DNA from 4 places in the Paenibacillus sp. GCM10027630 genome. Region 3 is predicted to be linked to each of the others. Evidence: riboswitches for the same ligand, from Rfam matches in the RefSeq annotation. Region 3 holds a riboswitch; each other region holds the start of a gene.
The links. Region 3 has a riboswitch for cyclic di-GMP ahead of ACFQ0C_RS06390 (hypothetical protein). Riboswitches for the same ligand answer to the same signal wherever they lie in the genome.
Positions count from the first base shown of each region.

Region 1: linked by a shared signal. The riboswitch ahead of ACFQ0C_RS03570 (diguanylate cyclase) and the one ahead of ACFQ0C_RS06390 (hypothetical protein) in region 3 are both predicted to bind cyclic di-GMP.
Region 2: linked by a shared signal. The riboswitch ahead of ACFQ0C_RS28030 (PilZ domain-containing protein) and the one ahead of ACFQ0C_RS06390 (hypothetical protein) in region 3 are both predicted to bind cyclic di-GMP.
Region 4: linked by a shared signal. The riboswitch ahead of ACFQ0C_RS35310 (anti-repressor SinI family protein) and the one ahead of ACFQ0C_RS06390 (hypothetical protein) in region 3 are both predicted to bind cyclic di-GMP.

Region 1 covers NZ_JBHTGY010000006.1:27,678-33,659, forward strand. Annotated here, with positions in the region: gene ACFQ0C_RS03565 (helix-turn-helix domain-containing protein) at 1-828, shown strand, start outside; gene ACFQ0C_RS03570 (diguanylate cyclase) at 856-2,616, opposite strand; cyclic di-GMP riboswitch class I at 2,711-2,795, opposite strand; gene ACFQ0C_RS03575 (LysR family transcriptional regulator) at 2,880-3,800, opposite strand; gene aroA (3-phosphoshikimate 1-carboxyvinyltransferase) at 3,983-5,332, shown strand; gene ACFQ0C_RS03585 (type 2 periplasmic-binding domain-containing protein) at 5,930-5,982, shown strand, end outside.
Region 2 covers NZ_JBHTGY010000057.1:53,623-59,604, forward strand. Annotated here, with positions in the region: gene ACFQ0C_RS28000 (hypothetical protein) at 1-294, shown strand, start outside; gene ACFQ0C_RS28005 (hypothetical protein) at 294-1,406, shown strand; gene ACFQ0C_RS28010 (LiaF transmembrane domain-containing protein) at 1,403-2,065, shown strand; gene ACFQ0C_RS28015 (hypothetical protein) at 2,123-2,488, shown strand; gene tadA (tRNA adenosine(34) deaminase TadA) at 2,502-2,939, opposite strand; gene ACFQ0C_RS28025 (thiol-disulfide oxidoreductase DCC family protein) at 3,171-3,611, opposite strand; cyclic di-GMP riboswitch class I at 3,795-3,885, shown strand; gene ACFQ0C_RS28030 (PilZ domain-containing protein) at 4,053-4,766, shown strand; gene ACFQ0C_RS28035 (sensor histidine kinase) at 4,980-5,982, shown strand, end outside.
Region 3 covers NZ_JBHTGY010000011.1:41,090-47,071, reverse strand. Annotated here, with positions in the region: gene ilvD (dihydroxy-acid dehydratase) at 1-428, shown strand, start outside; gene ACFQ0C_RS06405 (glycerol-3-phosphate responsive antiterminator) at 447-998, shown strand; gene ACFQ0C_RS06400 (glycerol-3-phosphate dehydrogenase/oxidase) at 1,016-2,689, opposite strand; gene glpK (glycerol kinase GlpK) at 2,944-4,434, shown strand; cyclic di-GMP riboswitch class I at 4,548-4,636, shown strand; gene ACFQ0C_RS06390 (hypothetical protein) at 4,729-4,953, shown strand; gene ACFQ0C_RS06385 (HD-GYP domain-containing protein) at 5,381-5,677, shown strand.
Region 4 covers NZ_JBHTGY010000095.1:19,248-25,229, reverse strand. Annotated here, with positions in the region: gene glmS (glutamine--fructose-6-phosphate transaminase (isomerizing)) at 1-781, shown strand, start outside; gene ACFQ0C_RS35325 (helix-turn-helix domain-containing protein) at 786-1,130, shown strand; gene ACFQ0C_RS35320 (anti-repressor SinI family protein) at 1,150-1,305, opposite strand; gene ACFQ0C_RS35315 (helix-turn-helix domain-containing protein) at 1,557-1,892, shown strand; cyclic di-GMP riboswitch class I at 2,165-2,249, shown strand; gene ACFQ0C_RS35310 (anti-repressor SinI family protein) at 2,288-2,530, shown strand; gene ACFQ0C_RS35305 (hypothetical protein) at 2,583-2,765, shown strand; gene ACFQ0C_RS35300 (hypothetical protein) at 2,854-3,636, shown strand; gene ACFQ0C_RS35295 (PqqD family protein) at 3,633-3,902, shown strand; gene ACFQ0C_RS35290 (signal peptidase I) at 3,877-4,359, shown strand; gene ACFQ0C_RS35285 (ABC transporter ATP-binding protein) at 4,356-5,982, shown strand, end outside.

The DNA.
Region 1 (5,982 bases), on a different contig from region 3:
CAAATAACGCTGCAAACAGCACATTATACGAAAACTGCGCAAAATTGGCGTGCCACGAACATGATGACGGATGTGAACCGGTTTTATTTTATCCGTGAGGGTGAAGGGTGGATTCATATTCGAGGTAAAGACTACAGCCCGCGCAAGGGTCAGCTTTATTTGCTGCCAGCGGGAATGAAGCTTTCGTACTCGCCTGTAAACGAGGATAATACATTGGGGAAATTTTGGTGTCATTTCTCGGCTACGATGGGGGATATCAACCTGTTTCAGATGCTGGAGCTGCCGCATTGGATTGAAGTAAGCGACGAGCAGAAGCTGGAGCGTCAATTTCAAGAATTGATCGAGCTGCATAACAGCAACGCGGTATTCGCTCCTCTGCGCATTAAATCGATTCTCTTTGAGATGATTTCCGAATATATCGAGCATTCCTCCAAAGAAGAGCTGCATTTGACTGCAACGACGACTAATTCCAAAATCAATAGCGTGCTCTCTTACATCGAGAGCCATTTGGCTGAATCGATGTCTATCGATGAGCTGGCGAAGCTGGTGCATTTTCACCCGAATTATTTCATGAACTACTTTAAATCGATGATGGGCTTGTCCCCGATCATGTACGTAAACAAGAAGCGGCTGGAGAAAGCCCGCCGCCTGCTTGCCACCACTGAATTGTCGATCTCCAATATTGCTGAAGGGATTGGGATGGAGCTGTATTATTTCTCGCGGTTATTCAGAAAGCAGACCGGGATGTCCCCATCCGAATACCGCAAGGCTTCTGGGAAAACAACGATGGCAGAAGATGACGATGCTCCTGAAGGGTCGATGGTTTAGTGTCTTTGAACGATGCGCCTTTAAGCTCTAGCACTCATCAGCTACAGCTACACAATTGCGCCCGCTAGCTTTGGCCTTATACAGCGCATTGTCCGCGTATTTCAGCAGCTTCTCCAGCGTTTCGGCTTGTTCATTGCGATAGGCGATGCCAAGGCTCGCAGTCACCTGCAAATCTCCGTGGCTTGTAGGGAAGCTCAAGTCGCTTATCCCTCTGCGAATTTGTTCTGCTAAAGCTTGAACCGATTCGTTAGAGGTGTTGTTGATCAAGAGGACGAACTCTTCACCGCCGTAACGGCAGAAGGTTTGTGATTCGTCATGCAGCAGGTAGGTGCTGACGCGTCCGGCAACAGACGCCAGCACCAGGTCGCCGACAGGATGCCCGTACTGGTCATTGACCCCCTTGAAGTGGTCAACATCGAACATGATAACGCCAAGATGACTGAACGTATCGACAGACTGCTGAAAAATGCGGACGGCTTGCTCGAAGAAATGCCGCCGATTATGAATCCCGGTCAATACGTCCGTTGCAGCCAGCCGCTGCATTTGACGATATAGCTGAGCGTTCTGAATATAGCTGCCTACTTGGCTGGTGTAGGTGAAGGCTAGCCCCACCTCGCTTTGAATATAGGGGCTGTGGTTCTGTGCAATGATCATTCCCCGAACCTTGCTTTCAATCAAGATAGGCAAGTGAAGGAAGCTGACCCGGTTCATTTCCTTTACAATCGGCTGCTCTTCCTGCTGAAGTAGGATGAACATTTCGTTAGCTTGCTTTTCCGCGTATTCAATGTCTTTGTAACCGCTGGAAGATTCATCATACCGGGTTATCATGGCTGTCAGCGTATCGTAATGCTGAATCCATAATGCAGCACTGGTGTAAGGAACCAGCTCCCTTAAGGAAGCGAGAATTCGCTCGTTAACCTCCCCCTCATCCAATGTCGAGCTGACTGAAGAAAGCGCATGCCGCAGCTTCTCCCCGTCTTGCCTTTGTTTAAACTCCGCGTTGTAACGTCCTTCCAGCTCAACGGTTTGTGCCGTTTGCATCAGCAGCCCGGAGATTTGCTTCAACATCCGATTAAAGACACGGCCTAACTGGCCTATCTCATCCCGTGCAGTTGTATTGGCATAGCTGCGTAAATTCCCGGCGGCGGCTTCATTCATATGCTGAACCATACTTTTGAGAGGGTTTGTGACCCAACTAGACAAGGCTAGCATGATAAGGAAGAAGGACAGGACAAAAAACAGCAAGGAGAGAAGCGTTGGGTATTTATAAAGGGAAGACAGCTTGTGATTGATTTTGTTGCTTTCCACGACAACCACAACGGAGCCCTCGTAGGAGGTTTCATTATTGTCAAGAAACGGGATGACTGCGCCTAAATAAGGATTGCCTTGATAATTATAGGAAACGATGCTTTCCCTGCTCGATTTAACTGCGTCCAACAGCTCAGGGACATCCAAGACAGCGCTGCTGGTTTCTTGATTTTTACTCTTGAAAAGCACCCGGCCATCGGTGTTCACTACATAGATTATGGATATCTCTTTGTATTTCCAAAGTATTTCTTTGGACTGCTCATCGAATCCAACCAGATCCCTGTCTGTGATTCCGAGCGAATGAATGCGGTCCAATTGACTTTTCAGACTTTGCCCTATGACTAGAATTTGCTCCTCAAGCACTTCGAAGTATTTTTTTTGAAACAGATAGGTGCCAATGACATTGTTTAAACCAATGGAGACAGTCAAAATAATCACAAGCATAATCGTTATTTTTGTCTGAAGTTTGGTGTAAGTCATCATCATAGTTTCTCCCATTCAAACTGCATATGTCCCACTTTTACACATTTACGAAAACAAAAAAATCTACCAAAGGTAGATTTTAAGAACCTTCGTTGGGAACTCGGCTGCCGTAGTATATAACCTTAGGCCCGTGGCTTTGCGTCCCTCCCTTTCGAGCAGGTTTGCCTTTGACATCGGAAGATGTATATTTTGTAATGGATAGTATTTGACAGGGGAGCTGAATATCCTTTTTACATTAAGATAAATTTAGGACTTTAGGCTTAAATCTGTAGTTCAAATGACTCCGGGCCTTCAGCAGGCTTCAAATGTGTGGTTAGCTCCTTAACAAAAAACAAGGAAGCGAGGGGCAAGGTGCCGTCAGGCAAGGTGACAACTCCTATAGAACGGGATGGAATCGGTTCGGTCACCTTAATCTCAAAGAGCGTGCCTGCCTCTAAATCGTCTTTCACAAAATCCCTTGGAAGCATGGAGATGCCCATCCCTTTACGGACGAATTCAATAAGCAGATCCACCGATCCGAGCTCAATGTCGGGCATTACATCAATGCCGTAGGTGTGGAGGAAGGCGTGGAAAAAGGTGCGTGAACGGCTGTGAGCCGAGAGCATGACGAAAGGGTTTCTGACCAATTCTTTGAGATTTAAGGGAGAATCAGCTAAACGAGCATACTCCGGACCTGCAACAAAGCAGTCCTGTATCGTTTTGGTTGCTTGCACCTGAATCCGGTCATCTACGGGCAGGTGGACGATGCCGCAATCGATAGCTCCGTCGCCTAACCGTTTTAGAATATCCTCGGTTTTTCCATGAGACAGACAGATGCGTACTTCCGGTGCCTTCTTGTGAAACTCGGCGAGAAAAGGGAGGAGATAATATTTGCACAGCGAGTCGCTGGCTCCAAGACGGATCGTCCCGCTTAATACAGACTTCATCTCGCTGATCTTACGCTCTCCGGCTAGAATCAATCCATAGGCCTGCTCTACAAAATGGTACAGCACCTTGCCTTCCTCCGTCATTTCCACTCCTTTGGGCTTGCGCACAAGCAGACGAACTCCCAGCTGCTCCTCCAATTGCTTGATAGCATAGCTGGCGCTCGGCTGCGTTATATAGAGCTCCTGCGCGGCTCTAGTAATACTCCCGCATTTCACTGTGTAATAAAACACTTTGTACTGATCCATTGCACTCATGACATAGATCCTCTCTATGGATTATATAAAATAGTTCAATTATTTATATGTCTAACTATTCCCTATAATAAAGCTAACAGCTCGAAGCATGCAAGTCAGGACAGCGGGCTCAACTATTGGGAAGCTCTCTGAACAAGCAGTAGGCAGCTTGACAGAGGCTTTTGGAAAGAGGTGTTCAACAAATGGGAAGGGTAGAACCGGAACGAAATTCCCGCTCGCCATGGGCGGCGCTTTACGATAGGGAGGAGGTAGAAATTCACCCGCCAACGAAGCCGCCTGACGGAGCCATTGCAGTACCTGGAAGCAAGAGCTACACGAACCGTGCCATTCTTATTTCTGCTTTGGCAGAGGGCTCCTCGATTCTCGGGGATATTTTGCGCAGCGATGATTCCTATTGGTGTCTGGATGCTCTGCAACAGCTTGGCGTTAGCTTGCAAGTAGAGGGGAATACGGTATCGATAGAAGGAACCGGTGGGGAATGGCCTAATCCGGCAGGCAGCTTGTATATCGGAGCGGCGGGCACTATCGCGCGGTTTCTGCCAGGTGCGCTGGCAGTAGGCAGCAGGGGAAGTTGGCTGCTAGAAGGAAATAGGCGCTTGAGTGAGCGGCCTGTCCGGCCTCTGATCAAGGCATTAAATACAATGGGTGCGGATATTCGGTATACAGCAGACATTGGGCAATTGCCGATTCGCATTGAGGCGAGGGGGCTTGCCGGAGGAAAAGTGACGGTGTCGGGGGCGGTTTCGAGCCAGTTTCTAAGCGGTCTGCTTATTGCGAGCCCTTATGCCAAGCAAAGGACCGAAATAAGGGTAGCCGATAAAATGGTGCAGCATGCTTATGTAGGAATGACTATAGAGCTCATGAAGCGTTACGGTGTTGTAGTGGAGCATAACGAGGCTTATGATCATTTTATAATCGAGCCCGAGAGGTATCAGGGCCAGAATATTCAACTGGAGGCGGATGCTTCCACCAGCTGCTATTTTCTGGCCTATGCGGCTCTGACCGGCGGCCATATACGGATTACAAATCTGACCGCAGCCACGCTCCAGCCTGATATCGGCATGCTCAAGGTGTTTGAGCGGATGGGATGCAAGGTGAACAGCGATGCTGAAGGGATTGAGCTTTGGGGGCCAGAAATGCTGCAAGGCGGCTTCACCATCAGCATGAGGGAAATGTCGGACCAGACGCTAACGCTTGCGGCACTTGCCCCATTCGCCGACGCGCCGATTACGATAACGGATGTGGAGCATATCCGTACTCATGAGTGTGACCGGATCAGCGCTATGTGCGACTCCTTGACGCGTCTTGGCATTCAAGCGGAGGAACGCCGCGACGGTCTGACCGTTCATCCGGGGATGCCTGTTGCTGGCGAGGCGCTGGATACTTACGATGATCACCGGATGGCGATGTCACTCGCATTGATCGGCTCTCGGGTAGGGGGCTTGCGTCTGCGCGATCCAGGCTGTGTGTCCAAAACCTGCCCGTCTTATTTCGAGGATATGGGAAAGCTGGGGCTGCAGGTCATAATTTGAGAGCCTTATTTTAAATTATAGCGCCATCTTGGGCGGGCAGGCCAGGCAGGGAATAGGAGATTTAGTCCTATTCCTTTTTTCTATAATATCAGACTTTATGAGTTTTCAGCGGAGCTGAAGAAGTCTGATATTGCAAGAAAAGCTACAACTAAGACACGAATGTCTCTTCCTCGAAAGGGCATCGATCAGAAGCTTTTCTTATAATATCGGAGTTTATAAGTTTTCAGCGGAGCTGAACAAGTCTGATATTGCAAGAAAAGCTACAACTTAGTCACGAATGTATCTTCCTCGAAAGGGCATCGATCAGAAGCTTTTCTTATAATATCGGAGTTTATAAGTTTTCAGCAGAGCTGAACAAGTCTGATATTGCAAGAAAAGCTACAACTTAGTCACGAATGTATCTTCCTCGAATGGGCATCGATCAGAAGCTTTTCTTATAATTTGTGGTAAATCAAACATCTCATAGTAATTGTATTTCCTGCTGCTCTCCTATAAGCTTAACAAGAAGGGATAAGATACGGACGGCTGGATCCGGCAGGGGCGCTGCTGAGGATTCGGATTCCTCTGTAAATTGCCAGGAGAGGAGAATATGCCTCCATGCTGCATAAGCATAAGTTTATTAAAACCAAACTACTTATTAGCTTGGCCAT
Region 2 (5,982 bases), on a different contig from region 3:
GAATCCAGAACAGCTCGCAGATCACCGTCATTTACAAGGCATCCTCTGTTTCACTATGCGATCGCGGCCGCCATTACCTTCATCTTAATGAGCTCGGGAGCTTTTCAGTCCTTGACGGAAAGAATAGGCCACTTGGATGCTGCGGCAGAAGCTGTGGAGCAGGAGCCGGATCTAGAGCCGGAACAAACGGTCAAAGTAAATGGGCACGCATCCGTTTCCTATAGAATTATGGAAAAAACAATCGTCATGTTAGATTCCATTCAACCCAAACAAGCAAAAGGAGGAGCCCGCTAATGCAAACCAAGAACGCGATAACAGCCCTTCTGTTATCTTTTATTCCAGGCCTGGGCCATCTGTATTTGAACCGCAAGATAAGAGCCTTCCTGTATGGAGCCGGATTTTTCGGACCCTTAGCTCTGGTGTTTTTGATAGGGATATCAGGTAAAATGAATCGTTTAGAGGAGTTTGCCATTTTCCTGTTGTTTGTAGCTTTTGCCATCGCTGCTATCAATCTGATTGATATGGTATTCGGGCTTGTGAAAAGGCGCGAGCCTTCCGGTGAGTTCGTATCGCCGCCGATTTCCCATCCGCAAGAGACGGCTTACTATGAACCGCAGCATCGCAGCAATGAAAGCGAACGGATTTTTACCGTGCTGCTGTCGTTTATACCGGGGCTCGGTCATTTTCAGCTGGGTTTAATGCAGCGGGGCTTGACCTTTATGATTGCTTTTTTCGGATCAGCCGTGATGATTTTCTTTGTCGCCTTACTGACGCATAAAGATGGATTTTTCGTTTTTCTCGGCGCGCTGCCAATCATTTGGATTTATTGCCTGTTCGACTGCATCCAGCAGCTAAACCGTAAACAGCGGGGGGAATTGCTGACGGATCGAACGATTTTTGAGGATTTTCAAGAAACCCGCGAAGACGGCAAAAAAAATAAGATGATAGCTACCTTTCTATCTATTGTCCCTGGAGCGGGCCACATGTACCTTGGCTTGCAAAAAAGAGGCTTGCAGCTCATGGCCGCCTTTTTGTTCTGCATCTACATTATGGATGTGCTGAGGCTTTCCTTTTTCTTATTTCTGATTCCCATTCTGTGGTTTTACAGCTTCTTTGACGCTCTGCAGCAAATTTCAAGGCAGGATCGCGAGGAAGAGCTGAAGGACACCCCGTTTGTAGATTGGCTGGTTAATCATCAAAAATGGGTCGGAATCGTGCTTCTCGGACTGGGTTTGTATTATTTAATGGATGAGGTTGTGCTAACAGCGCTTGATCGATTATTTCCGAAAGAACGTATTTCGATGCTGTTCCATCAATATTTCCAAACATTCGTCGTTTCGGTCATCCTCATAGGGGGCGGTTTACGGCTGCTGCTAGGAAGTAAAAGAAAGAAGGATGAAAGATGAAGAAGTGGCGCGTGGGTACGCTTTCGATGGGAATAACTCTGGTGCTGCTGGGGGTGGTTTTGTTTATTTCCCAGTGGAAGGGGCAGCAGGCTTTTGATGCGTTTATTACGTGGTGGCCGATCGTATTTGTTTTGCTGGGTTTGGAAATCGTCCTCTATTTATCCTTTTCCAGAAAAGAAAACAGCATCATCTCCTATGATATGATGAGCATCCTATTCGTCGGCGTGCTTTGTATAGGTTGTCTTGGGTTCACAATGCTCGCTTCAGTCGGTCTGATGGGTGAAGTAAGGTCGATGATAGGGGCAATTGATGAAACGAAGGATTTGCCTACAGTGAAGGAAGCGGTAGCCGAAGGGGTGAAGAAGGTTATCGTACAATCACAGGACCAAACTGTAAAGGTGGATAAATCGCAGGAGCGGTCACTTCAAGTGTTCGGTACTTACCGCAGCCGTACTATCCAGGGCGAGGCAATCCAACCTATGGAGAAGGAGCAGTTCGTAGCTGTACGCACCGTTGGGGATACGATGTATGTGCAAGTTAAACGGTTGCCGCAAAGAAGGGGCTTCGATTCCTACTACCCGTGGATGACGGTTACTGTTGTTCTTCCGCAGGATGTGCAGGCTGAGGTGCGCGGAGCTAATAATGAGATGATTGAGTAAGTAAACAATGGAATCGTACGGGGATATCATAATCCGATAACTAAGGAGGTCATGCCTATGAGAACATTCATAGTAGGTATGATAATAGTGATGGTGTTAGGGTTGACGGGATGCTCCAGCCCCATAGAGTTTAATGGAAAAAGCGAGAACTGGAGCGTCACCTGTTCGGTCGACCAATCAGCTAATGTAAAATCATTCTTGATACGATATACCGGTAAAGAAAATCAACCTGTTAAAGATACTAGCTATTCCTTTGTAGATAGCAAAAATTTTAACAATAGCGGCAAAAGCGAAGCTTCATCGGCAACTTTGAAAATAAGCGGTAAGTCTACTATGGATACGCCGTATGTAGATGAAGCCGGGTTTAAGCTGCATATAAAATGGAATAGCAAAGAAGAGACTATAGATTTAGCAAGGGATTAGTCGGAGCTGCTTCTTATGATTTTCCCCGTAGTCTGCGAAAAAACTGCGTCAGCATCGAGCTGCATTCCTCTTGAAGCACACCGCTTACTACATCCACCCTATGATTGAACCGCTCCTCTTGCAGCAAATTCATCAATGTTCCTGCACAACCCGCTTTTGGATCTGTCGTGCCGTAGATGACTTGGGGAATGCGAGACTGAACTATCGCTCCCGCGCACATAGGGCAGGGCTCCAGCGTCACAAATAGCTGGCAGTCCAGCAATCGCCAAGCTTGCAAATAGTCGCTAGCCTGTTTAATAGCAATAAGCTCGGCGTGAGCCAGTGGATCCAGAGTAGTTTCGCGAAGATTATGGCCGCGTCCAATAATTTGATTGTTCCAAACGACTACTGCGCCGATTGGCACCTCCAGCAGCGCTTCCGCTTTTCGTGCCTCGGCTATGGCTTCGTTCATATAAGGAATATAATCTTGCAAGGTACACCTCTTTTGTTCCGAAAATGGGGTGAAGAACGAACAAGTATTCGTTTTGTTAACATGCTGTGGATAACATTGTGGATAACACAGTTATTGTTCACATTTCATTATAAAGCTCTGGGGATAAATGAGCAAAGCCCCTCGGTTTATACCAACAGATATCCCCATATGTGGATATAGGCCAAGAAGTAAAGCATCACAGATTTGCTGCTATCCGATAAATTTGCGTTTTACATTCTCGGTCGGCATCATACAGCTGTCATACTTACCGAACAGCTTATAACGGCGCTTCGCAATCCATCGATATACGGCATCACGGAGGGGTCTGGGAACAGCTATAAATAAATAGAATAGAGCCCAGTAGCGGCCCAATCGTTTGAAGATGTGCAAAACTGCCGAGGAACGAGTATAGACGACCCCTTTTTCAACCAAAATAACAGAATCCGGAGCAGTATCAGCCGAACGGGTTGAATCGAGCAAGGACTGTGCATAATCAGATTGAAGGGGTGAAAACCGAAACACATCGGCTTTATCTTGGCGAATCAGAAACTGCACCCAACCGTTACAAAATCGACACACACCATCAAAAAGAACAATAGAGTAGCTGTTCGTATCGGAATGTTCGTGTTTAGAGGTTTTTTCGTCGATCATGAGACCACCTTCTATGATTTATTTAATTTTTAGTTAACAATTCCTGCGATTTACTATAAATTAATATTTAAATGTGACTTAAATCACGAATTAGATGATTGATTCTCATTGCCCCTAGAGCGTATAATAAAAATATGAAATGTTTAGGTCAATTTACCTAACATGAATGGCATTTTCTAACCAGATTGTTCAAGGCAAACTTGCTGAAAAGCAAGGACGCAAAGCTTAGGGTCTAAGGTCCAATGTCAAGGACTATGACAGCCTGGCCGCCGATTATTTTGTATGACAACGGTGTGCTAAGGCTGTTTCTCTCACTGAGGAGGCAGTCTTTTTTTATGCAAGAAAAGCAATTTAGACACGAATGGATCTTCATCGAAAGGGCTTCGATAAGAAGCTTTTCTAATTGTAACATAGATAAAATAATCGGCGGGAGTGAATAAGATGACTAGATCTGCAGCTGCGAGCCTAAATTATGACTACAAAGATGAGAAGTATAAAAGTCCTGCAGGAATATTGATTCACAGCCGAACCGTTGTTGAAAAAGATGGGTTTGTATCAACCGGACTTCTTACTTATGCTGAAGGTGATATTATCGAAGTGGAAATACCCGAATATAAGGTTTTTAACCTTGGGGATTCTGTGAAAATAACCGTGTACTCACCAGGAGGCATTTATACCTTCTTGTCTACAATAGTGGCAAAGCATAATGGAGCTCTGATCATCATTAACCCTCCTCAAAATCAACGTCGGTTCGTGGAGAAGCGGGAGAGCCCGAGAGTTCAGGTTAACCAAAAAGGCTCATTGCACGCAGTTACCTGGCTCCATACCGATGAAAAACAAAATCTGACGGACACCATAGGTCTAACCGTTCAAAATATAAGCGTTAGCGGGATTGGATTCGCCTTGAATGATGATGACTTCGACCTCAGCAGAGCTTTCGCGATTGAGGTTGAATTGGATTTGGGCTTTAAGCTGCCCGTTGTGGCTGAAATCATACGGCGAGAAACTTTATTTGAAGGTTACTATTATGGCGCGAGGTATGTGGATATGGAATCAGAAAAAGCTACCTCCATCCGTGCATTTGTGCTGAAAATGCAAGTGGAGTCGTATTTTAAAGAGAAGGAATTAAGAGAGCTTAAGCGAGCGTTCAAATAGAGAATATATATAATGACATCCGCCTAAGGGCGGTTTTTTTGTTTTTTAAGATAAGTTTGAACCGGCGGGCGGCTTTACCTTTCATAACCTCTTGCTGCACATTAAAATAATCCTTTTTTGCTATCAAATATTACCTTATTTCTAAGAATCCAAATTTGTTATAATGGTCAAACACTTCTAAATAAAATCGGATGGATAGGAAAGGTGAACCGGATGTACAAGCGCAGCTTGTTTGTCAAATTGCTGGTGTGGACGCTGCTGGCTACGGCGATTCCTTTTATATGCTCCAACCTGATTTCATACCGGTCTACTTCCGCTTCGCTGCAGGAGAACATGATCGAGCTGAACCAGAAAACGATGAACATTGGCATGGAAAATATGAAAAAATATTTGCAGGAGCTCAATCAGCTGTCGGTGTCCTGGTATTATGACCCTAACATGCTCAGCTATCTTTGGCTGGAGAAACCAAGCTTTGATCAGGATACGTATATCGACCGTCAGCTTTCTTATTTGTTTTCAAGTCGGTCGGAGATTAAGCTGGTCAATTTCTACAGCGGGATGAGCGGACAGAAATACACCAAATTCAACTATTCCGTATTCAGTGCGGTCCCGAGACAGGTGCTCCCCACTGAACGCAAGGAAGATTGGACGAGTGTGCCCGAATATGAAATGAAGCAGGTGAACGGCGAGCGGTTTTTGACAATTAACAAAAAGATGATCGATTATCCGAAGCCTAACGTACTGGGGCTGCTGTCGATTTATTTTTCTTTGGATGAGATTGAGCGTCTTGGCAGGCAGCTGTTGGACCCGAGTCATGAAACCGTTTTTTTGTTCATGAACAATAACAAGGAGCTTCTTTATACATCCAGCGGTTTGCCGGATATTCGGAATATGCTGGAGGATGAGAAGCCCGATTTGAGAATGACCGGGGATCGGCAAGGTTACTGGTACGGGCAATTGGATGGGAAAAAGGGCGTATTCATCACGGTAGCTGACCAATATCTCAATGTTCCACTGACGATGATTAAATTCATTCCTTCGGATTTTATTAATCAAGCTGCTCGGCGGACGCTGGACCAGTCTATGGCGATCCAGATTATTGCGTTCGCTGTTATCATTTTGTTTACGTTCATCTTATCATACTCCACTATCGCACCGATTAAACGGCTTATCCGCAATATGACCCGGGTGGAAATCGGTCAATTCGACGTGGAGC
Region 3 (5,982 bases):
CTATTATGGCCGATGAAATTCGTAAAGGCGATGTGCTAGTCATTCGGTATGCAGGTCCCAAAGGAGGTCCAGGCATGCCGGAAATGCTTTCTGTGACCGCAATGATTGTAGGAAAAGGACTCGGCGGAGAGGTTGCGCTTATTACCGACGGCAGGTTTTCCGGAGGCTCGCATGGATTTGTAGTCGGACATGTTGCACCTGAGGCACAAGTGGGTGGACCGATTGCCTTGCTGCAAGAAGGGGATCTCATTACAATTGATAGTGAAACGCAAGAAATGAATTTTCAGGTATCTTCCGAGGAATTGGAACTAAGAAAGAAGAGTTGGAAAAAGCCTTCACCCAAGTTCTCGTCTGGCGTATTGGCCAAATATGCCCGGCTCGTATCTTCTGCTTCAATCGGGGCCGTGACAGATTTGGATATTGAATAGTTGAGGAGGGAATGGCAGGTGGATTTTTACGGACAGAAGGTGCTTCCCGCTGTACGCAAAATGAGAGATTTGGAGCTGTTATTAAACAGTCACTTTGAGTACTTGGTACTGTTGGACTGCCATATATCCCAGCTAATGAGTGTATCGCAGCTGGCAAGAAGTCATCAGAAGAAGCTGCTCATCCATGCTGATCTTATACACGGGCTAAAAAATGATGAATATGCTGTTGAATTCCTTTGTCAAACCATAAAGCCGGCAGGCATTATTTCGACGAAAAGTACAGCCATTGTGACGGCGAAGAAAAATAAATTGTTGGCCATTCAGCGGCATTTCCTGCTGGATACTACAGCCTTGGAAATGACTTATAAAATTACGGAGAAAAACCAGCCTGATTTTATTGAAGTGCTTCCAGGCGTGATGCCGCACATTATTGCTGAAATGTGCGGCAAACTGAACATACCGATTCTTGCCGGAGGATTAATACGCACGATTGAAGAGGTGGAGATGGCACTTCAGGCTGGAGCTGTTGCCGTAACAACTTCCCGCAAAGATATTTGGAGCCATTATTAGCACATGCTTACTATGTCTTAAGCTTTTTCTTGCTTCAATGGCTCCGTTGCATCATGGATGTGGCCGTCAAGAGTTTGCATCAGCCCAGCTGAAACCGAAGTTTCCCATCCGAACCGTGCAGCCATGTAGTCCATTACCGGCTGCTTCAAACGTTTTACAGCGTCTATATTGAAATATAACGAGCCTGTTCTGCGGATGAAAAAGTCCAGCGGCGTAACAACCATCTCCGCTTCGATTCCATAGAGCAGGGCAGCGAACCAAGCGGCGGGCAGTCCATGCTGCTTGGCTTCATCGTGATGTGCGATGTATAGCTCAAGCACACGGTCTACGTTGGAGCCGTAGCGGTGTACGAGAACGGCTGCTTCGCTCTCGCTCAATCCGGCGCTGACGCAAGCTCTGATCTTGGTTTTGACGAATGCGTCAAAACCACTCGATCCACCGACCTCTCCGCCGGAGAGACGAATGCTGTCCGTCTTGCAGCCAGGGAATGGGGCATGCCCTTCTTGCTGCAGCTGCGAGGCGACCAGGGTGACGATCCGCTCGGCCATTTTCCGGTAGCCGGTCAGCTTGCCTCCGGCTATAGTGATCAAGCCCGAGGGTGCGATAAAGATTTCGTCCTTACGCGATAGCTCGGAAGGTGATTTGCCGTCCTCGTGGATTAACGGACGCAGCCCCGACCAGCTGGACTCCACATCATTCGGGCCCAGCTTCAATGTCGGGAACATGAAATTAGCCGCGCGCAATATGTAATCCCGATCCTCTACGGTCATTCGTGGATTAACGATATCGCCGACGTAGTTCGTATCCGTTGTTCCGATATAAGTTTTACCATCGCGCGGAATTGCGAACACCATCCGTCCATCAGGCGTATCGAAGTAGATGGCTTGATTCAACGGGAACTTTTTGCCGTCGATTACAAGATGAACGCCCTTCGTCAGATGCAGCCGCTTTCCTTGCTTGGAGCCGTCGATTTCACGGATCGTGTCAACCCATGGACCAGCTGCGTTGACGATCCGTTTGGCGCGCACTTCTACGCTCAATCCAGTTATCTGATCAACAGCCTTGACGCCGACCAGTTTCCCTTGGTCATATATAAGCTCTTCGGCCTTTGCATAATTGACGGCTTTCACCCCGCGCTTCACTGCTTCCTTCATCGTTTCTATCGTTAAACGAGCATCATCTGTACGATACTCGACATAGTACCCTCCACCTTTGAGCATATCCTTACGAAGCAGGGGCTCCTTCGTCAATGTTTTGTCCTTGTTCAGCATAATTCTGCGTTCTTGTCTTCGTACTCCAGCCAGCAGATCATAAACCAGCAGCCCTACTGAAGTTGCCAGCTTGCCGTACGTTCCACCTTGGATAATAGGCAGCAGCATCCATTCAGGATTTGTTACATGAGGTGCATTTTCATAAACGATTGCGCGCTCTTTACCGACCTCGGCGACCAGCTTAAATTCCAGCTGCTTCAAATAGCGAAGTCCGCCGTGAATAAGTTTGGTTGAACGACTGGAAGTGCCGGCTCCGAAGTCCTGCATTTCGATCAAGCCTGTACTCATACCGCGGCTCTGTGCATCCAGGGCAATGCCTGCCCCTGTAATCCCTCCGCCAATAACCAATAAATCCAATGTTTGCTGACCAAGCTCTTTTAAATTCGCTATACGCTGCTCGCTTGAAAAATGTGCTCCCATTAACAATCCCATCCTTTTTTTCTATATGATTACAAACAAAAAAGACCGCAAACATGATCCCATTGCATGGCTTATACATTGGGTATGTTTCGGTCTCTCTGGTTCTCTGACCTGATTATTAACTTGTTAGTGCGTATCATATCATGCTCAGGAAGATTAATCAATACGGTTGACAGTGAAAATGATAGTGTGTTAGATTGCATCTGTGTAAACGTTTTTTATGGTTAAAGGATTGTGGCAGGGGGGGAGAAGCCATGAAACAAAAACGTTATGTTGTGGCGATAGACCAAGGGACAACGAGCTGTAGGGCCATAGTTTTTGATCCACAAGGGGCTATTGTCAGCACGGCGCAAAAGGAATTTACGCAGTTTTTTCCGAAATCCGGATGGGTAGAGCATGATGCGGAGGAAATTTGGCAGGTACAGCTGGAAGTACTTCGCGAAGCGGTAAAGTCGATTGACTTGGAGGAAATCGCAGCAATCGGTATTACCAACCAGCGTGAAACGACAGTGGTGTGGGATAAGCTGACCGGCAAACCGCTGCATAGGGCTATTGTTTGGCAATGCCGCAGAACAAGCGCAATGTGTGAGGAGCTTAAGCAGCAGGGCTGGGAGCCGATTATCCGGAACAAAACGGGCTTGGTGCTTGACGCCTACTTCTCGGGAACGAAGCTGAAATGGCTGCTGGATAACAATCCTGATATCAGGGCTAAAGCAGAGCGGGGAGAGGCTCTGTTCGGCACTATCGATTCATGGCTGATTTGGAAGCTGACCGAAGGCCGCCAGCATGTGACCGATGTAAGCAATGCTTCAAGGACCATGCTGCTCAATATCCATTCCGTGCAGTGGGATGATGACATATTGCAACAATTAAATATACCGAAGGCTATGCTGCCGGAGGTTAAATCATCCAGCGAGGTGTACGGACATACAGAGCTTCTGGGTGCAGCAGCAGCTGTTCGCATTCCAATTGCTGGGGCTGCCGGAGATCAACAGGCGGCATTGTTCGGTCAAGCCTGCTTCACCGAAGGGATGGCCAAAAATACGTACGGTACGGGCTGCTTTGTACTTAAACAAACCGGGGAGAAGCCGGTCATGTCGGAGAAAGGGCTTATTACGACCATTGCCTGGAGCTTGAACGGCAAAGTTTATTACGCTCTGGAAGGCAGTGTATTCAATGCGGGCACCGTTGTGCAGTGGCTTCGCGATGGGCTCGGCATTATCGAAAGCGCCGCTGAGACAGAAGCTATCGCGAGATCGGTAGAGCATACGGAGGGCGTCTATTTCGTGCCGGCTTTTACCGGCTTGGGTACGCCGTATTGGGAGCCTGATGCACGCGGCATGATTACGGGCTTGACTCGCGCTTCAACCAGAGCGCATATTGTTAGAGCTGCATTGGAGTCTATAGCCTTCCAAAGCAGCGAAGTCCTTCAAGTGATGGAGGAAGAGTCCGGTATACATCTGCGAGAACTGAGGGTAGACGGCGGAGCTGTGAAGAACGAGTTCCTCATGCAGTTCCAAGCAGATCTGCTTGGAGTTGCCGTAACTCGGCCTAGGGTCATAGAGACGACAGCGCTCGGAGCTGCGTTTCTTGCTGGGCTGGCGGTTGGATTATGGAGCGATTTATCAGAGCTGGAGCAGCTGAAGGGATACGACCGCTCCTTTAGCCCGGCTAAGGACGAGGCTTACCGCAAGCAGGCGGTTTCCGGCTGGCAGCGTGCGGTAGCTTACCAGTTGGGGCGGTAGTGGAGCGCAAATATAAGCAATTAAGCAGCTAGCCTATTGGTTGAGCTGCTTTTTGGATTACGATTATAGCATTCTCTCGACTAATAAGAAAAAAATGAATATAATCAGACTAACCACGATAAAGGCAAACTTATCGAAACATAAGGACGCAAAGCTACAGATCTAAGGGTTTAAAAAAAACTAAGATGGCTGGGTTGCCGAAGCAGTAAGTAGAAACGATCTTCTCGTGCATGCGATGGCTTTGTCGGTTGTTCAATAGAAAGAATCGAAACATCCGAGAGGTACTAACTTAAAATGCAATTTGATAACTACGACGATCTGATTGGAAAACGCTTGTCACACACTATTTTAGACGCAAGAGGCGTGATGTTGATTCCTAACGAGACTATACTTTTACCTAGCCATGTTGAGAAACTAGAGAAATTCAAGATCGACATCTTTGATATCCATGTTGAGTTGGTAGCAGAAGAACAACAACAATCTGCTGTTGCAACACCACCCGAAGGAAACCGACCTTAGAATTTATACCTATAGATACTCAAGAGTTAGTTAAACGGACGGAAACGCAGATGTAGGAGATCCACGACTTCGTCCATAAAAACGGCAAGGTTCCAGTTTCGGATATTGAAGATAAAGTGCTCCCTTTTATAATGGAAGTCACCAAAAAGCGGAATTTATATCAACTCTTTTCGGAACTCAAATCAAAGGGGGACTTTCGCTATAAACAAAGTGTCGGCGTTGCCGTTATTGCCACGTTGCTCGGAAAGTGGATGCAATGACGAAAGCGAATTAAACTTACTGACTACAGCTGCTAGCCTCTATGATATTGGCTCTGTTAAGCTTCCGCATTATTTGTTGCATCAAACAACATGGTACCAACCTCACGAATTTGAAATAGTAAAAACACACACTACTTTAGGATATGACCTTTTAAAAAGAATCAGGGATGGATCATCGTGTTGCGTTAGTTGCTTTGCAGCATCATGAAAGAGATGACGGAAGCGGATATCCTGCCAAATTAAAAGGAAACCAAATGGATCGACTGAGTAAGATAATCGCCTTGGCTGATGTGTATCTGGCCATGATTTCTGAGCGCCCTCATAGACCATCTTTTGTATTCTATCAAGTCATAAATGAACTCTATACGAATATTTTACAAAATCGTTTTGATCCCGTAATCGGCATGACGTTTTTGAATCGACTCATGTCCTCACAAGTTGGCAGTGACGTCAATTTTATCTGACGAAAGAAAAGGCAAGATCCTGCTGATTAATCCTAACTACCCGACAAGTCCATTAATTGCACTTGAGAATGAATTCATTGATTTGAGCAAAATGAATTCTGTCAAAATAAAAGATATTGTTGGTTGAATGAAATCCTTTGAGTCGTGGAAATAGTTGCTTTCACAATGACCCGGTTTCACACCCGCGGTACTCCGAAGGCGTCATACCTCCTCGCGTTTAAACGTTTTTAACAAAATGCTTATCGTCCCGGTATCCGACTTCTTTAGCAATCTGGCCTAGGCCTTTCGAGGCTAATACAACATTG
Region 4 (5,982 bases), on a different contig from region 3:
TATCTTTATTTCTCAGAGCGGTGAAACCGCAGACAGCCGAGGGGTATTAGTTGATATTAAGAAACCGGGATATCGAGCCTTAGCATTAACTAATGTGCCAGGATCAACCTTATCACGTGAGTCCGATTTTACCTTAATCACGCATGCAGGCCCAGAAATAGCGGTCGCCTCAACCAAAGCCTATACAGCGCAAATTGCGGTATTAGCTATACTTGCTTCTGATTGTGCAAGAAATAGAGGCATTCAACGTAATTTCGATCTTTTTAAAGAGCTGGGATTAGCAGCTAACGCTATGGAAATTATGATTAACAGAAAAGAACAAATTGAGGAAATTGTGTGGAAATACTTAAGCGTCTCGCGCAACTGCTTTTTCATAGGACGAAGTGTTGACTATTATGTATGTCTGGAGGGAGCTTTAAAATTAAAGGAGATCTCTTACATTCAGGCGGAAGGGTTCGCAGGCGGAGAATTGAAGCATGGAACTATTGCATTAATAGAGGAAGGCACTCCGGTTATAGCTCTTCTAACACAGCCGCATGTCAGTGGAAACATTAGAAGTAATGTACAGGAGGTCATGGCGAGGGGGGCTAATGTTTGTATGATTAGTATCGAGGGAATTGAAGATAAGAACGACCAGCTCGTTGTCCCACATATTCACGAATACCTAACTCCGCTTGTTTCTGTGATCCCTCTACAATTAATTGCTTATTATGCTGCCTTGTATAGAGGGTGTGATGTTGACAAACCGAGAAATCTCGCCAAAAGCGTTACTGTGGAGTGACCCTATGATAGGTAAAAATATATATAAAATCCGAAAACAAAGAGGATATACACTTTCTGAGCTTGCAGAGCGAACGGGTATTTCGAAGTCCTATTTAAGTAATATCGAAAGAAATCTGAAGCAGAATCCATCCATTCAAGTGGTGGAGAAAATTGCTTTGGTGCTAAAGGTTGAGCTCAAAACGTTACTTAAGCTTAGTACAGATTTAGAAAGCAAGCAGCAGATTGAAAAAGAGTGGATCGATTTTATTTATGAAATGAAGAATATGGGAATCGAGAAAGAGCGGATTCATGAATATAAAATATTAATCGAGTTTATGCAATGGTACAATGGCAAAATTCATGAGTAACGATCGGAAAGCGGAGTACCTATGATTTCTTGTCTCCGTTTTCCTTAATCGGACATTGCTTGAGAAATTGTCGTATTTCTTCAACCGAAATTCCCATCTTACGTGAAAGCAGGATCAGCGAGGTCCATTCCATATCCAGTTTTTCATCTATGGCTTTCTGGTAAATTAGATTCATTGTACGCCTCCACGGATACAGGTTATGCGGTATATTAGCAGATAAGTGCTGTAGGAATATAATACTAGTCAGCCTTCGAAAAGTATGTCACTTTTTGGGGGGGCCAAATAAATATTTTACGGGAACTTTTATGTGTTTTTATGAGTGTTTACAAGGGATTTTTATACATATAGATTTGTTCGTTTGTATAAAATTTGGTATAATGACGTAGCGATCAAGGCATTATCACTACGTTAAAAAGGAAGATCCTCATGATTGGTAAACGTGTAAGGCAACTGCGTAAAGAAAAAGGAATGTCTCTTTCTGAGCTGGCGGAACGTGCCGGTGTTGCTAAGTCATACATAAGCAATTTAGAGCGGGATATTCAAAAAAACCCATCGATTCTGTTTCTCGAAAAAATCGGGGCTGTTCTTGCTGTACCTGTAGACAAGCTTATAGATCAACAAGATTCTCCATCAGAGGATAAAGAACTTGATCAGGAATGGTACGAGCTCATCAAAGAAGCAATGACATCAGGCGTAGACAAGGAGCAGTTTCGTGAGTTTCTGGAACTCAATAAATGGCGTTTGAATCGACCCAAGCAATAATACTCCAGTATGCCCGCTTATAACTCCTCTGTTTCTATCGTAAGTATCTGCCTCCGTTATTGATGTCGGGGAACATAAGAATTCCCCTTTACCTCACCTCTCGTCAAATTCCATCATGATCCAACTCCTTAAACTGACAAAACCCCCTAAGTCCAGCCTCCTTAAAGTGACACACTTTTTATTTCATTACTAGTATTATATATATAGTACCAAAATGAGTTGTAATACTAGAATTATTACAACATATAGATGAATTATTTTACATAACTCTTTCAGTAAAAAGGTAAACCTGTCTGAAAAGCAGGGACACAAAGTCACAGGTCTAAGGTCAACGACTACGACAGCTGGACTGCCTGATTAAGCAATTTCATTGTTTACTTAGGAGGAGTCTTAAGATGAATGTAGCAAATCTGTCGGATAATAAGGAATTGGATGAGGAGTGGGTCGAACTCATTTTAGCTGCACGTGATCTTGAGCTTAGTATTGATGAAATTCGAGCATTTATTAAACGACCAATCTATATGGCGGAAAATTTGGTACATTTGATTGTCGCAAACCAAGATATCCCTTCGCATAAGCCTTCTCTGTGCAATGATGTTAAAGAAGTTGGAAGCTCCGTAAGCTATGAGTATACCTAAAGGTTCTCTATAGAGAACTTCATGCATAATAATATATATTTGAGGTGAACTAATGAATAAGGAAACAGTGGACCTTAAGAGGAAAGAGTACTTTCGCCCGATGGTATTGAGCCACCAGCCTGTAAGCTTCGAAACAGCCCAGAGCTGGAACAAGGGGAAGGGCAATAAAGACCATAAAGGTAAAGGCAATGGCGGAATTAATTATCCCAATGACCCCAGACCCTCCAAAAAGTAAGGGAATGCCTATAACGAGGTCAATGGTAGTCTACCTTGACCTCTGTTTGTGCATGAGTCGTCTGTTCAATTATTCTAAGGAGCTTGTTATGGATACCGTACATGTAAGAATCGGAGAGCATTTGATGCAAGCTTCAGGTGATTCACTGAAGCTTATGAATATGTTTAAAAAGAGCTTGCTTACCTCACCTGTTGTGTACGAGCAGCCTGATCTCATTATCCATATTAGAGATGGCTACGGAATCCCATTCGTAGACTACAAGGTGGATATTACTAAAGAGGCGGGCAAAATTTTATTCCGAAGGGCAGATTATTTAATCGAAGCCGATTCGGATTATCGAAATGCCTTTATTTATGTACAAGATGAGTTGGCTTTAAAGCATGCTTTAATCAACTTATACAGCTCATTCATTGTCTCTAACAACTGGGGTCTCCTGATTCATTCATCCTGTGTTATAGAGGATGGAAAGGCACATATATTTGCAGGTGAATCAGGGGCAGGGAAATCAACGGCTGCCGAGTTGTCCTATCCACGAGAGCTTTTATCGGATGAAGCCACCCTTGTGAAAATTACGTCCGATGAAATTACCGTGTATAACTCTCCCTTTCGCAGTGAAATCGAAATGAAGGGCGAGAGCCGGTTCTGCTCATTAGCCAGTATAAATATTTTGCACCAGGCCCCCCATAATCAAAGAATCACATTACGGAAGTCCAATGGCCTGCTTCTTCTGATGGATAAAGTATTTTACTGGGCTCATGACGCCAAAGAAACAGGCGGAATTATAGGGCTAATGAAGATTTTAGCTAATGGCGTTCCTATTTACGAGCTTCATTTTCAAAAAAATGATACCTTCTGGGAGTTGATATCATGAAGCCATTGTATGTGCAGACAAGTAACTGCGAAGCTGTCGAACTGGATGGGGAATGGATTATTCTCAATACAGATGAGTTTACGGTTACCAAATTAAATGAAATGGGCGGATTTTGCTGGTCGCTGCTTAGGGAAAGCCAGAGTATCTTCTCGATGATCGAAGCCATCCACGATCATTATGAGTTGGACGATAATAAGGCTGAACAAGATATGGAAGCTTTTTTGGCCGACATGATGAAGTATGGACTCGTTCAAAATGCTGTTTAGCAAGGAAGTTATCCATCTTCTAACCTATGCAATCTCAAAGTACGGGTCGATTGAGCTTCCAGCCCAAGGCAACAGTATGTTTCCTTTTATCCGTAAAGGAGATATTTGCAGGTTTATTCCGTGTGATGCCTCAGCCTTGAAAAAAGGGGATATTATTTTATTTCACACCCCGACAGGACAATTAATAGCGCATCGCTATTATGAACTAAAGCCCATCAACAATCAGATGCAATACCTGTTTAAGGGCGATACCAATCTGGGCTTCGACATGCCGGTTAGCAGGGAGCAGATCATTGGTAAACTGATTCAAATTCAAAAGAATAAAAGGCCAATTCTCGTAACCGATTGGGCAGCCTATTTCTGGGGCAAGCTGATCCTTGCCTTCCCGATTATATCTTATCTGCTAAGAAAATATTTGAATTTTAAAGAAAACAGACCTTCTGGAGCGACCCTATGATTGAAAGATTTCGTTGCCACCTGCTTGTCATTAGACAGTATTTTTCCTTGCATGACATCCAAAGAGCCTTCTCCATATTGCTGCCGTATGTTGCCGGTCAGTGGAAGGCTTATTTGGGTCTTTTTGTATGTGTACTTATTGATATTGGCCTTACCTTGTCGTTTGCCTGGTTTTTGGGAGATGTCACAGATACCGTAGTTCAAGGTCAATTATATCGAATGAAATGGCTGATTCCGCTTGGAGCAGCCCTCATTGCGTTGAGCATTATTTCAACCTATTATGATATTTATTTTGAAGCGGTTGCCGTAAATGCTGTAAAGAAGGAATTGAAAACCAATTTATATAAGCATATACTTCTTCTCCCCGTTAAGAATGTTTCCAGCTTTCATTCCGGACAATTACTTTCTAACTTTACGAATGATATTCATAGCATCGATGGAGTCATAGGGAGAAGCCTGGTGGATCTAATTAAATTGCCTTTAATATCCATCGCTGTTTTTATTTATTTGGTACAAATTAGTTGGGAATTATCTTTGATCAGTCTGCTTATTGCTCCTGCAGCTATTATAAGCGGAGCTGTATTCGGACTTATGCTGCGTCGCAACAGCTCGAATATTCTTAATTTGGCGGGTAGCATGAACAGTTTGCTTAATGAGACCTTTCAGGGCTTCTTTGTTATTCGCGCCTTTACACTGGAGCATTTATTCCATAAAAAATACTGCAGCCAAAATCGGGAGCTGTTCGCATTAGAGATAAAGGATGCTAAAATTCGTGGAAGATTTCATGCAGGAGGAGACGGCATCGGTTCCATGGTGTTTCTGATGTGCCTTTGCTTGGGTGCTTATTTCGTGTCCAGCGATGTCATTACAGTAGGCTCGTTATTAGCGTTCGTCAATTTAACGAATCATTTGGTATATCCATTAACAGGACTTGCTGCATTATGGGCCGGGTTTCAAAGATCAGTTTCGGCCGTCGAAAGAATATCCAAAGTTTTGGAGCAGCCGGTCGATTCAACGGTTCTGCCTCAAAATCTGCTGCCCCAACCGTTTATTAAATCGATCCAATTTCACAACATCACGTTTAGCTATGACGGACAACATAATCTATTTGACGATTTCAATCTGATTATACCGGCTGGAAAAGTAGTAGCCATTGTTGGTGCGAGCGGTGCGGGTAAATCCACTTTGTTTAATCTGCTGCAAGGGTTCTATAAACCACAGTCGGGAGTTATTCTAGTCGATGATAAATCTACAGAGGAGCTTTCGGATTCGCAATTAAGGAGCTACTTTGCCCATGTTCCGCAGGAAACATTTCTATTCGACGGTACGGTTATGGACAATTTATTAGTTGCCAGGCGGGGCATTACAAGGTCTGACATCGTGCAAGCGGCAGCCATAGCTAACATTCATTCTTTTATACAATCGCTTCCCGACGGATATGAAACACATATTGGTGAAAGAGGGGTACGATTATCCGGAGGGCAAAAGCAGCGAATAGCGATTGCGCGGGCAATATTGAAAAATTCTCCTATCCTTTTAATGGATGAAGCCACATCCGCATTGGATAGTGAAACGGAATATCAGGTTAAAGAAGCGCTCGATCATCTAATGATTAATCGTACAA